One region of the Agrobacterium sp. 22-223-1 genome, then DNA from elsewhere that is predicted to be linked to it. Evidence: riboswitches for the same ligand, from Rfam matches in the RefSeq annotation. Region 1 holds a riboswitch; the other holds the start of a gene.
The links. A riboswitch is a leader RNA that binds a small molecule or an ion and turns the genes downstream of it on or off. The one in region 1 is predicted to bind cobalamin.
Positions count from the first base shown of each region.

Region 2: another riboswitch for cobalamin. It lies ahead of ACQZ60_RS18835 (ABC transporter substrate-binding protein); the one in region 1 lies ahead of nrdH (glutaredoxin-like protein NrdH).

Region 1 covers NZ_JBNWCN010000001.1:5,645-10,580, reverse strand. Annotated here, with positions in the region: gene nrdE (class 1b ribonucleoside-diphosphate reductase subunit alpha) at 1-1,946, opposite strand, end outside; gene nrdI (class Ib ribonucleoside-diphosphate reductase assembly flavoprotein NrdI) at 1,958-2,356, opposite strand; gene nrdH (glutaredoxin-like protein NrdH) at 2,369-2,590, opposite strand; cobalamin riboswitch at 2,847-3,069, opposite strand; gene ACQZ60_RS00035 (nucleoside triphosphate hydrolase) at 3,203-3,832, opposite strand; gene ACQZ60_RS00030 (ATP-binding cassette domain-containing protein) at 3,829-4,611, opposite strand; gene ACQZ60_RS00025 (ABC transporter permease) at 4,611-4,936, opposite strand, start outside.
Region 2 covers NZ_JBNWCN010000004.1:292,944-297,879, forward strand. Annotated here, with positions in the region: gene ACQZ60_RS18825 (ABC transporter ATP-binding protein) at 1-526, opposite strand, end outside; gene ACQZ60_RS18830 (FecCD family ABC transporter permease) at 523-1,551, opposite strand; gene ACQZ60_RS18835 (ABC transporter substrate-binding protein) at 1,548-2,579, opposite strand; cobalamin riboswitch at 2,738-2,972, opposite strand; gene ACQZ60_RS18840 (GNAT family N-acetyltransferase) at 3,012-3,890, opposite strand; gene argE (acetylornithine deacetylase) at 4,094-4,936, shown strand, end outside.

The DNA of each region.
Region 1 (4,936 bases):
GGGCCGATCTCATAGGCGTCCTGATAATATTCGAGATTGTCGTTCGAGAGATAGGAAGCCGGGTAATAAACGCGGCCGATCTTGCCCTCTTTGCGGATTTCGATCTTCGAGACGATCGGATGAATGGAGGAGGTGGAGTGGTTGATGTAGGAGATCGAGCCTGTCGGCGGCACGGCCTGAAGGTTCTGGTTATAGAGACCAGACGCCATGACGTCCTTCTTCAAAACTGCCCAGTCCTCCTGTGTCGGAATGGCGATGCCGGCTTTCTCAAACAGCACCTTCACTTTTTCGGTCGCAGGCAGCCATTCCCGGTCGGTATATTTGTCGAAATATTCGCCCGAGGCATATTTGGAATTCTCAAAGCCCTTGAAGCTATGGCCCCGTTCCACGGCCAGCCGGTTGCTGGCGCGGATGGCGTGATAGGTCACGGTGTAGAAATAGATATTGGTGAAATCGACGCCTTCTTCAGAACCGTAGAAGATGCGTTCGCGCGCCAGATAACCGTGCAGGTTCATCTGGCCAAGCCCGATGGCGTGGCTGGCATCATTGCCCTTTTCCACCGAAGGAACGGAGGAAATATGGCTCATGTCCGACACGGCCGTCAGCGCCCGGATGGAGGTCTCGATAGTCTTGCCGAAATCGGCGGAGTCCATCGCCGAGGCGATGTTGAGTGATCCGAGATTGCAGGAAATATCCTTGCCCATATGGCTATAGGACAGATCGGCGTTGAACTCGCTCGCTTCGCTGACCTGCAGGATTTCCGAGCAGAGATTGCTCATGCTGATGCGGCCGGCAACCGGATTGGCGCGGTTCACCGTATCCTCGAACATGATGTAGGGGTAACCGCTCTCGAACTGGATTTCGGCGATCACCTGGAAGAATTCGCGCGCCTTGATCTTCTTCTTGCGGATGCGGCTATCGGCGACCATTTCATGATATTTTTCGGTGACCGAAATTTCGGTCAACGGCACGCCATAGACACGCTCCACATCATAGGGCGAGAACAGGTACATATCCTCATTGTTCCTGGCGAGCTCGAAGGTAATGTCAGGGATCACCACGCCGAGCGACAGGGTCTTGATGCGGATTTTTTCGTCGGCATTTTCGCGCTTGGTATCGAGGAAACGCATGATATCCGGGTGATGGGCATGCAGATAGACCGCGCCCGCACCTTGGCGCGCGCCAAGCTGGTTGGCATAGGAAAAACTATCCTCCAGCAGCTTCATGACAGGAATGACACCGGACGACTGGTTTTCGATCTGTTTGATCGGCGCTCCGAATTCGCGGATATTGGTCAGGGACAGCGCCACGCCGCCGCCGCGCTTGGAAAGCTGCAACGCCGAATTGATGGAGCGGCCGATGCTTTCCATATTGTCTTCCACACGCAGCAGAAAACACGAGACCAGTTCACCACGGCTCTTTTTGCCGGCGTTGAGGAAGGTCGGCGTTGCTGGCTGGAAGCGGCCGGAAATGATCTCATCGACCAGATTGCGGGCGAGCTGCTCATCGCCGCGCGCAAGGGCCAGCGCCACCATGCAGACGCGATCCTCGTAACGCTCCAGATAACGTTTTCCGTCGAAGGTCTTCAGCGTGTAGGAGGTGTAATATTTGAAGGCGCCGAGAAAGGTCGGGAAGCGGAACTTCCGGGCATAGGCTTCGTCATAGAGGTCACGGACGAAATTGAAGGAATACTGATCCAGCACTTCCTGTTCGTAATATCCCTCAGTCACCAGATAATCGAACTTTTCCCTGAGGTTATGGAAAAATACGGTGTTCTGGTTGACGTGCTGGAGGAAATATTGCCGGGCGGCCAGGCGATCCTTGTCGAGCTGGATCTTCCCGTTCTCGTCGTAAAGGTTCAGCATCGCGTTCAGCGCGTGGTAGTCCAGAGCCGCATCGAGCGGTTTCTGGGATGCGGCTGCCGGCTGTTTGGCGTCCTTGCGCATGGCGCTCGAGGTCAGCGTGTCCAAAATCGTTCCAATCCATGTTTGACGTTGGCGACATCTTCCTCCGTGCCGAGAAGCTCGAAGCGATAGAGAAACGGCACGGCGCATTTGCGCGAGACGATATCTCCGGCGGATGCGAAAGCTGCGCCAAAATTCGTGTTTCCCGCCGCGATGACGCCGCGAATGAGATTTCGGTTGGAGGGCTCGTTCAAAAACCGGATGACCGGCTTTGGCACGGCCCCTTTCGTGCCACCACCCCCATAGGTGGGGGTGACCAGCACATAGGGCTCGGACACATGGGGAACATCTTCCTCAACGCCAAGCGGCAGGCGAAACAGACGCCGTCCCAGTTTCAGAAGGAAACGATGGGTGTTTTCAGAACGGCTGGAATAATAGACGATCAGGCCCATCGCGCCGCCGCCTCAGCTGATCGAGCCGATCATATCCGGCCGGAAACCCGCCCAATGGCGTTCGCCGGCAACAACCACGGGCACCTGCATGTAGCCGAGGCCACGCACATGATCGAGCGCATCCGCATCTTCGGAAATATCGACGATCTCATAGGGGACACCGATGCGGTCGAGAGCGCGATAGGTGGCGATGCATTGGACGCAGGCGGGCTTGCTGTAAACGGTGACGGTCATGATTTCCTCTCTCGAAGCCGATTTCGGACAAGGCTCAACATTGCCGATTGCAATCGCAATCGGGCGGCGATGGATCTGTCATTAGGGTGGGCGTGCGCGGCTTTTAGCCACGTAAAATCACTCTCTACGCCGACGAGCGCAGCAACTTAAACAAATGCACTGGCATGACTTCACCCCGAAGCTTGTTCTGGAGGGGGCAGAAAAGGGCGCACGCAAATCATTTGCGTCATACACCTTCCTCCGGACACCCCGCCCGTGGACGTTTGCGCTCAAGGCAGGTCTCCTGACTTGCGGGTCACAACATCTATTCCGGCCTTCCCGGAGCTTTTGACCCCAGTGACCCAAATCGGAACGATGCTCACCGCTTACAGTTGCGGGGGCAGTTTCGGCCTTGCTCCGCCATATGGCGTTACGCACCGAATTCCCGTCTTAGCTCCCGACCCTTGCGAATCGGAAGAACCTCGAACACCACATATAGTATATGAGGAAATTTTCGCGTCAATAAATAGACACACAAAAGCCCCACCCTGTGGATCAAAAAGATTCAACACATGGTCAACAAAGGCTTAACGGCACATGCGTGCCGCCGCTCAAACAGAGAAAAGCGTTAATCTATTCCCAGATATCGATGCGGATATCGGCGGGACGGGCGTTTTCAATCACCCTTTTTCCGTTCGGAAGATCGTTTTCGAAAAGTTTGGCGTGGATATGGGCCTCATCGAGACCATAGCCCTGCCACCTTTTCCTCAGCCTCTCCTCAAGCACCGCGACGGACGGCCCGACAAAAATGGTGAGGTCGAAGCTCTTGGAAAGAGTTGTCCACGGCGCCTCGTCCAGTAGCAGATAATTGCCTTCAGCGAGGATAAAGCGTGTTTCCGGCGCAACCGCACGAGCAGACGCTATAGCGATTTCACGGGAACGGTCGAAAACCGGAACAAGCACCTCTTGCCCGCCCTTGCGGACGGCGGAGACGATATCGAGGAAACCGCGCACGTCGAATGTTTCCGGCGCGCCTTTTCGCGGCAGCAGCCCCCGCTCTTCAAGGATGCCATTGTCCATATGGAAGCCATCCATGGGCAGGACGGCGGCCGTTTCGTCCCATGCCAGCAAAGCATCACAAAGGGCATCCGCCAGCGTGGATTTGCCGGCCCCAGGGGGACCGGCAATAGCGACGATAAAACGGGATTTACCTTTTGCCCGCCGAAGAACGTCTTCGGCGATCGTTTCAAGCTTCAGCGTCATGCGGCAAGCGTTTCCTTCGGCGCTTCCTTGGCGCCCGTCATGAAGGCGACGGCGTCGGACATGGAGTAGTCCTTCGGATTGATGACGCAGAGGCGCTTGCCGAGCCGGTGGATATGGATGCGATCCGCGACCTCGAAGACATGCGGCATGTTGTGCGAGATGAGGACAATCGGCAGGCCGCGCGAGCGAACGTCCAGGATAAGCTCCAGAACACGCCGGCTTTCCTTGACACCAAGTGCTGCCGTCGGCTCGTCAAGAATGACGACCTTGGAGCCGAAGGCCGCTGCACGCGCCACAGCCACACCCTGACGCTGACCGCCGGAGAGGGTTTCCACTGCCTGATTGATGTTCTGAATCGTCATCAGGCCGAGCTCCGACAGTTTCTCCCGGGCGAATTTTTCCATGGCCGGGCGGTCCAGCGCCCGGAACAGGCTGCCCTGAATGCCGGGTTTGCGGATTTCCCGGCCGAGAAACATATTGTCAGCTATGGAAAGCGCCGGCGACAGGGCGAGGTTCTGATAGACCGTCTCGATGCCAGCCTTGCGCGCCTCGATCGGCGAGCGGAACTGCACGGGCTGGCCTTCCAGCCGGATTTCCCCTTCATCGGGTGTCACCGCACCGGAAATCGCCTTGATGAGAGAGGATTTGCCGGCGCCGTTATCGCCGATCACCGCCAGGATTTCGCCCGGATAGAGGTCGAAATCGGCATGGTCGAGGGCGGTCACACGACCGTAGCGCTTGACGAGATTGCGTGCTGTGAGAATGGGTTCTTTTGCCATCAGCCTGCTACCTTTCTGATCCACTGGTCGATTGCGACAGCCATGATGATGAGGACGCCAATCAACAGATAGGTCCATTGCGGGTCTGTTCCGATAAGCCTGAGGCCGAGCGAAAAGACGCCGACGATCAGGGCACCGAAGATCATGCCCATGATGGAGCCACGCCCGCCGAACAGCGACAGGCCGCCGATAACCACTGCGGTAATGGATTCGATATTGGCGAATTGACCGGCGGTCGGCGAAACCGAGCCGATGCGGCCGATAAGGGCCCAGCCAGCGAAGGCGCAGATGAGGCCGGACAGCGTGTAAACGGTCGTCAGCATGC
Region 2 (4,936 bases), on a different contig from region 1:
CGATCTGGTGACCTATGTCGAGGTGATTGGTCGGCTCGTCCAGAAGCAGGATATGCGGCTCCTGCGTCAACGCGCGGGCAATATGCAGGCGCTGGCGTTCGCCGCCGGAAAGATGGTGCCAGTTGCGCTCCGCCTTGTCGGCCATGTCGACATTGGCAAGTGCTGCATCAACAATGGCGTCATCCTGCTGCGACCAGGCGGAAAGCGGCCCGAGATAGGGCGTGCGCCCAAGTTCCACCGCCTGTCGTGCGGTAATGCGTTCGGTGGTTTCGGCCTGCTGCTCCACGAAGGCGAGCCGGCGGGCAAGGTCTCGCCGTCCCAATGAGGCAAGCGGCTCACCCCCGAGCGTAACGTGCCCCCGGCGCGGCTTGCGAATACCCGCCAGCATGGAAAGCAGCGTGCTTTTGCCGGAACCGTTCGGTCCGATGACGCCGAGAAACTCACCGGAACCGACATCGAGTGAGACCCCGCGCACGATATCGATATTGCCGGCGTGGAAATGCAGGTCGTGAGCGGATAATTTCATGAACGCCCCCTCTTCTGCCCAAGGATGAAGGCAAAGGCGGGTGCGCCAACGAGCGCAGTGATGACACCGATGGGCAGCACCTGCCCCGGAATGACAATGCGCGAGAGAATATCCGCGACGATCATGAAAACCGCGCCGGTCAGCGCCGTCACCGGCAGCAATATACCATGGCGAACGCCGACGAAGATGCGTGCGGCATGCGGAATGACGAGGCCCACGAAGCCGATGGAGCCGACCAGCGATACCATCGCAGCCGTCATGATCGCCGAAACGGAGATCAGCACCGCATAGACCCAGCGCACCGGAATGCCGAGCGAGGCAGCAGCCTGACCGCCGAAGGCGAAGGCATCGAGCGCCCGGGCATACCAGAGACACACCGCAAGTCCCGCAAGGCTGACCGGCAGCGCCAGCCAGACATCCGGCCAGCGCACGCCCGAGAGGTTGCCCAGCAGCCAGAACATGATGCCGCGCGCCTGTTCGGCATTGGCGGATTTGGTGACGATGAAAGAGGTCATGGCATTAAACAGCTGCGACCCGGCCACCCCGGCCAGAATGATAGCGCTGTTGCCATGTCCCCCCCGCACCGCCAGAAGGCTGACCAGCGAAAACGCAACGAAGGCACCAATGAGCGCCCCGGCCGGCATCGTCAGGAACCCCGCTCCGAAGCCAAGCAACGCGACAGCGACGGCACCGGTGGAGGCGCCGGCGGAAATGCCGAGAATATAAGGATCGGCAAGCGGATTGCGCAAAAGCGATTGCAGCACCGCCCCGGCCAGCGCCAAAGAAGCGCCGCAACAGGCGGCAACAACGGCGCGGCTGAGGCGGTAACTCCAGACAATGCCCTCATCCAGCGGTTCCAGCGGATAGGTCGCATGGAAGACGCGGTTGGCGATTGTTTTCGCCACGACGTCAAAAGGAATGGCAGTCTCGCCGATGGCCGCCCCGGCCATCAGCGCGACGAGCAGCAGGGCGAGCGCGGCAAAAGCCAGCCCTACCCTGCCGAGATGGATGGAAAGACCGTTCACTTGGCGAGGCCGGCAGCCGAAATCGCCTCGGCCAGCGTTTCGATGCCTTCAATGGTGCGAATGGTCGGGTTCATCGCCTGCGCATCCATCTCGAACACATGACCTTCCTTGACGGCTGGCATGATGCTGGCCACGGGATCGGTGGCGAGGAACTTCAGCTTGACGGCGACATCGTCAGCCGGGAAACGGCGGCGATCCATCTTGCCGGCGACGATGATGGAGGGATTTGCCTTGGCGATGGTTTCCCAGCCGACGGTCGGCCATTCTTCATCGCTTTCGATGACGTTCTTTAAGCCCAACGCGGACATGATGTAGCCGGGGGCGCCATTGCGGCCGGCCACATAGGGATCGATATCCAGCTCGGCGCTGGAGAACCAGAAGACTGCCGAAAGCTTGCCATTTGCCGAGGCGATCTTGGCGCGGGCGGCTTCTTCACGCTTCTTCAGGTCGGCAACGACCTCTTCACCGCGATCCTGCACGTTGAAGATTTTGGCGAGATCGCGGATTTCCTGGTAAATCAGATCCATGGTGAAGACGGTGTTGCGCACGCCGTCACCGCCGCCGGAATTGTCCTTGCCCATGCAATCGGCGGGCGAGGTATAAACGGGAACGCCAAGCTCGGCGAATTGCGCCGGTGTTCCGACAACGCCTTCCGGGCCGATCTGCCACTGGAACTGCGTCGTCACGAGGTCCGGCTTCTTGCCGATGACCGCCTCAAAGCTCGGATCATTGTCAGCCAGACGCTCGACCCTGGCATTGGCCTCTTCGTAGCCCTTCAGAACCGGACCGATCCACAGCGCCGTGCCGACCACCTTGTCGGAAAGGCCGAGGAGGTAAAGAACCTCGGTCGTGCTCTGGCCGACGGACACGGTGCGGGCGGGTGCCTGCTTGAAGGTGATGTCCTGACCGCAGCTGTTGATCGTCAGGGGATAGGTGGTTTCGGCAGCATTGGCGCCGGCGACGGGCAAAGCCGCAAGCGCAGCGGCCAGAAAGCCGGCATGGACCGGCAGGCGTCTAGAATGAAACATGTGTTCTCCAGTCGAAAGTAAATCTTATTCCAGAGCAGCAGGCGTCAAAACGCGCAGCAACAGCGGGACGTCTTGTACGGAGAACGGCAATAGGACGCAAACGAAATGTTATGAAATAACATTACAATCTCCTCCTCCGGGCTTCCCCGCCCGTAACGATGGTTTATATTTCGACGGCAGGTCTCCTGGCTCACGGATTTGCGTCGCTCATCTGCCTTCCCGCATTCCGGAGAATACAGTGGCATGACGCCTTGAAGCGTCACGGGGATGAACGACAATCCGCTTACAGTTGCGGGGGCAGCCACGGCATTGGGCGAAAAAGATCGCCCGCACCATGTTCCCTATTAATCCCTTCGCCTTTCGGCTGCAGGAACCGTCGCTTTCTCACATAAGGGGCAAGAGGCGGGGCGTCAATTGCGATAGTGCCGCACCTCAGCACAAAGACGGGCCTGCCAGGGCGAAAATCTTTGCAGAACCGGAACCTGCCGGTTGCGGCGCGCCTTTCGACATGGCGGTGAGCGTTTCGATCACCACCAGCCCGGATTGCGCCAGGAACTCGGTCAGAAGACCGCTATCCCGCACGGCATCGAGACGGACAAGCTGATCGTCGAGATCGGAAAAATGTCGCCTCACCAACGCAATCGCATCCGCCTCGTCACCGGCGACGACCGGGCCGACAATATGGCCCCGCCCCGCTGCACGCCGCAATGCAAAGGCGGCAAGACGATCGGCCTCGAACAGGCCATAACCCGTATTTTCCCGGAGAAGGCGTTGCAGGACGCCCCGGCGCGAAACACCGAAAGCCGCGCGATCCAAATCCGCCACGGCGGACAAATGATCCTCGGACAGCGGCTCGATTCTCTGTTTTCTTCCAAGTGTCGGCATCTCGGCAGGGCAGCGCGCCTTGCCGCGCAGGAGATGTACTTTTTCGGTATCTCCGGAAAAACCCAGCCGTGCGAAAAGCCGTCGCGAGGCTTCCGTTGCGTTCAACCGCAGGGCGGCGTCAGAGTGACCCGCGATGAGTTGGCCCACCAGCCATGGCGCAACGCCCTGCCTCTGCAAACGGGGGGAAACGATGACCATGCCGACCGTCGCGAAACCCTCATCATAAGGAAACAGCATTGCCGTTGCGACAACGCGATCGATTTCGTCAAGCGCGGCAAGCCCGACGCCGCACTGCCGCAGGAAACACCATTCGTTCGCGTGATATCGCCATCCGACAGCCATGGACAAAGCATGCAGATGATCGGCCTCCACATCGGCGATATCCACTGTCCGCAACTCGAAACTATCGACTTTGAGCAGCTCCATGACAAACGGCTCTCATTCCCTCCGGCGCGGAACCTTGATCCCGGCAGCCCAGTTCACGACATCCGAAGATAACCAGCCTCGTCAGCAGGAATTTTCCGAAAGCGCTGGAAGGACACAACAATCTACTGAAATCACCCGTATTTCAGCAGATAAACGCCGCAGGCCGCTCTAAGCTTTTCGGCGTTGAAGCGACGGAGACAGCCATGAACGCAATCGACATTCTGGAGCGTCTTGTCGGCTTCCCGTCGGTGGTCGGAACCGCCAATGGCGACATTGCCGGATGGATCGCCGATTATCTGGAAAGCCACGGCGCGAAAGTATCGCTGCTTGCCGGCCCGGAAGGCGACCGCGCCAATCTCTTCGCCAGCTTCGGCCCGACCGATGCCAGCGGATACATCTTGTCCGGCCATATGGATGTGGTGCCTGCCGGTGAGCCGGAATGGTCCTCCGATCCCTTCACGCTGAGAACTGAAGGCGAGCGCCTCTACGGACGCGGAACCACCGACATGAAAGGGTTTCTGGCCACGGTTCTCGCCGCAGCACCGGCATTTTCACGCATGGCGCTGAAGCGGCCCGTTCACATCGCCTTTTCCTATGACGAGGAGGCGGGCTGCCGCGGCGTTCCGCATCTCATCGCCCGATTGCCGGAGCTATGCGCAAAACCGGCGGGCGCGATCATCGGCGAACCGAGCAATCTGCATGCGGTGCGCGCCCACAAGGGCAAGGCCGCCGCACGCATCACCATTCGCGGCCGCTCCGGCCATTCCTCGCGGCCGGATCAGGGCGTGAACGCCATTCATCTGATGACCGGCATCATGGCAAAGGCGGTCGAGACCGCACAGGCTCTCACCGAGGGGCCTTTCGAAGCGACGTTCGAACCGCCCTATTCCTCGCTGCAGATCGGCACAGTGAAAGGCGGACAGGCGATCAATATCATCCCCGATCTCTGCGCCATCGAACTGGAGGCGCGGGCGATTGCTGGCGTATCGCCGATCGCCCTGCTTCAGCCGGTGCGCGACGGCGTCGACGCGCTCGCCGCCGAGGGC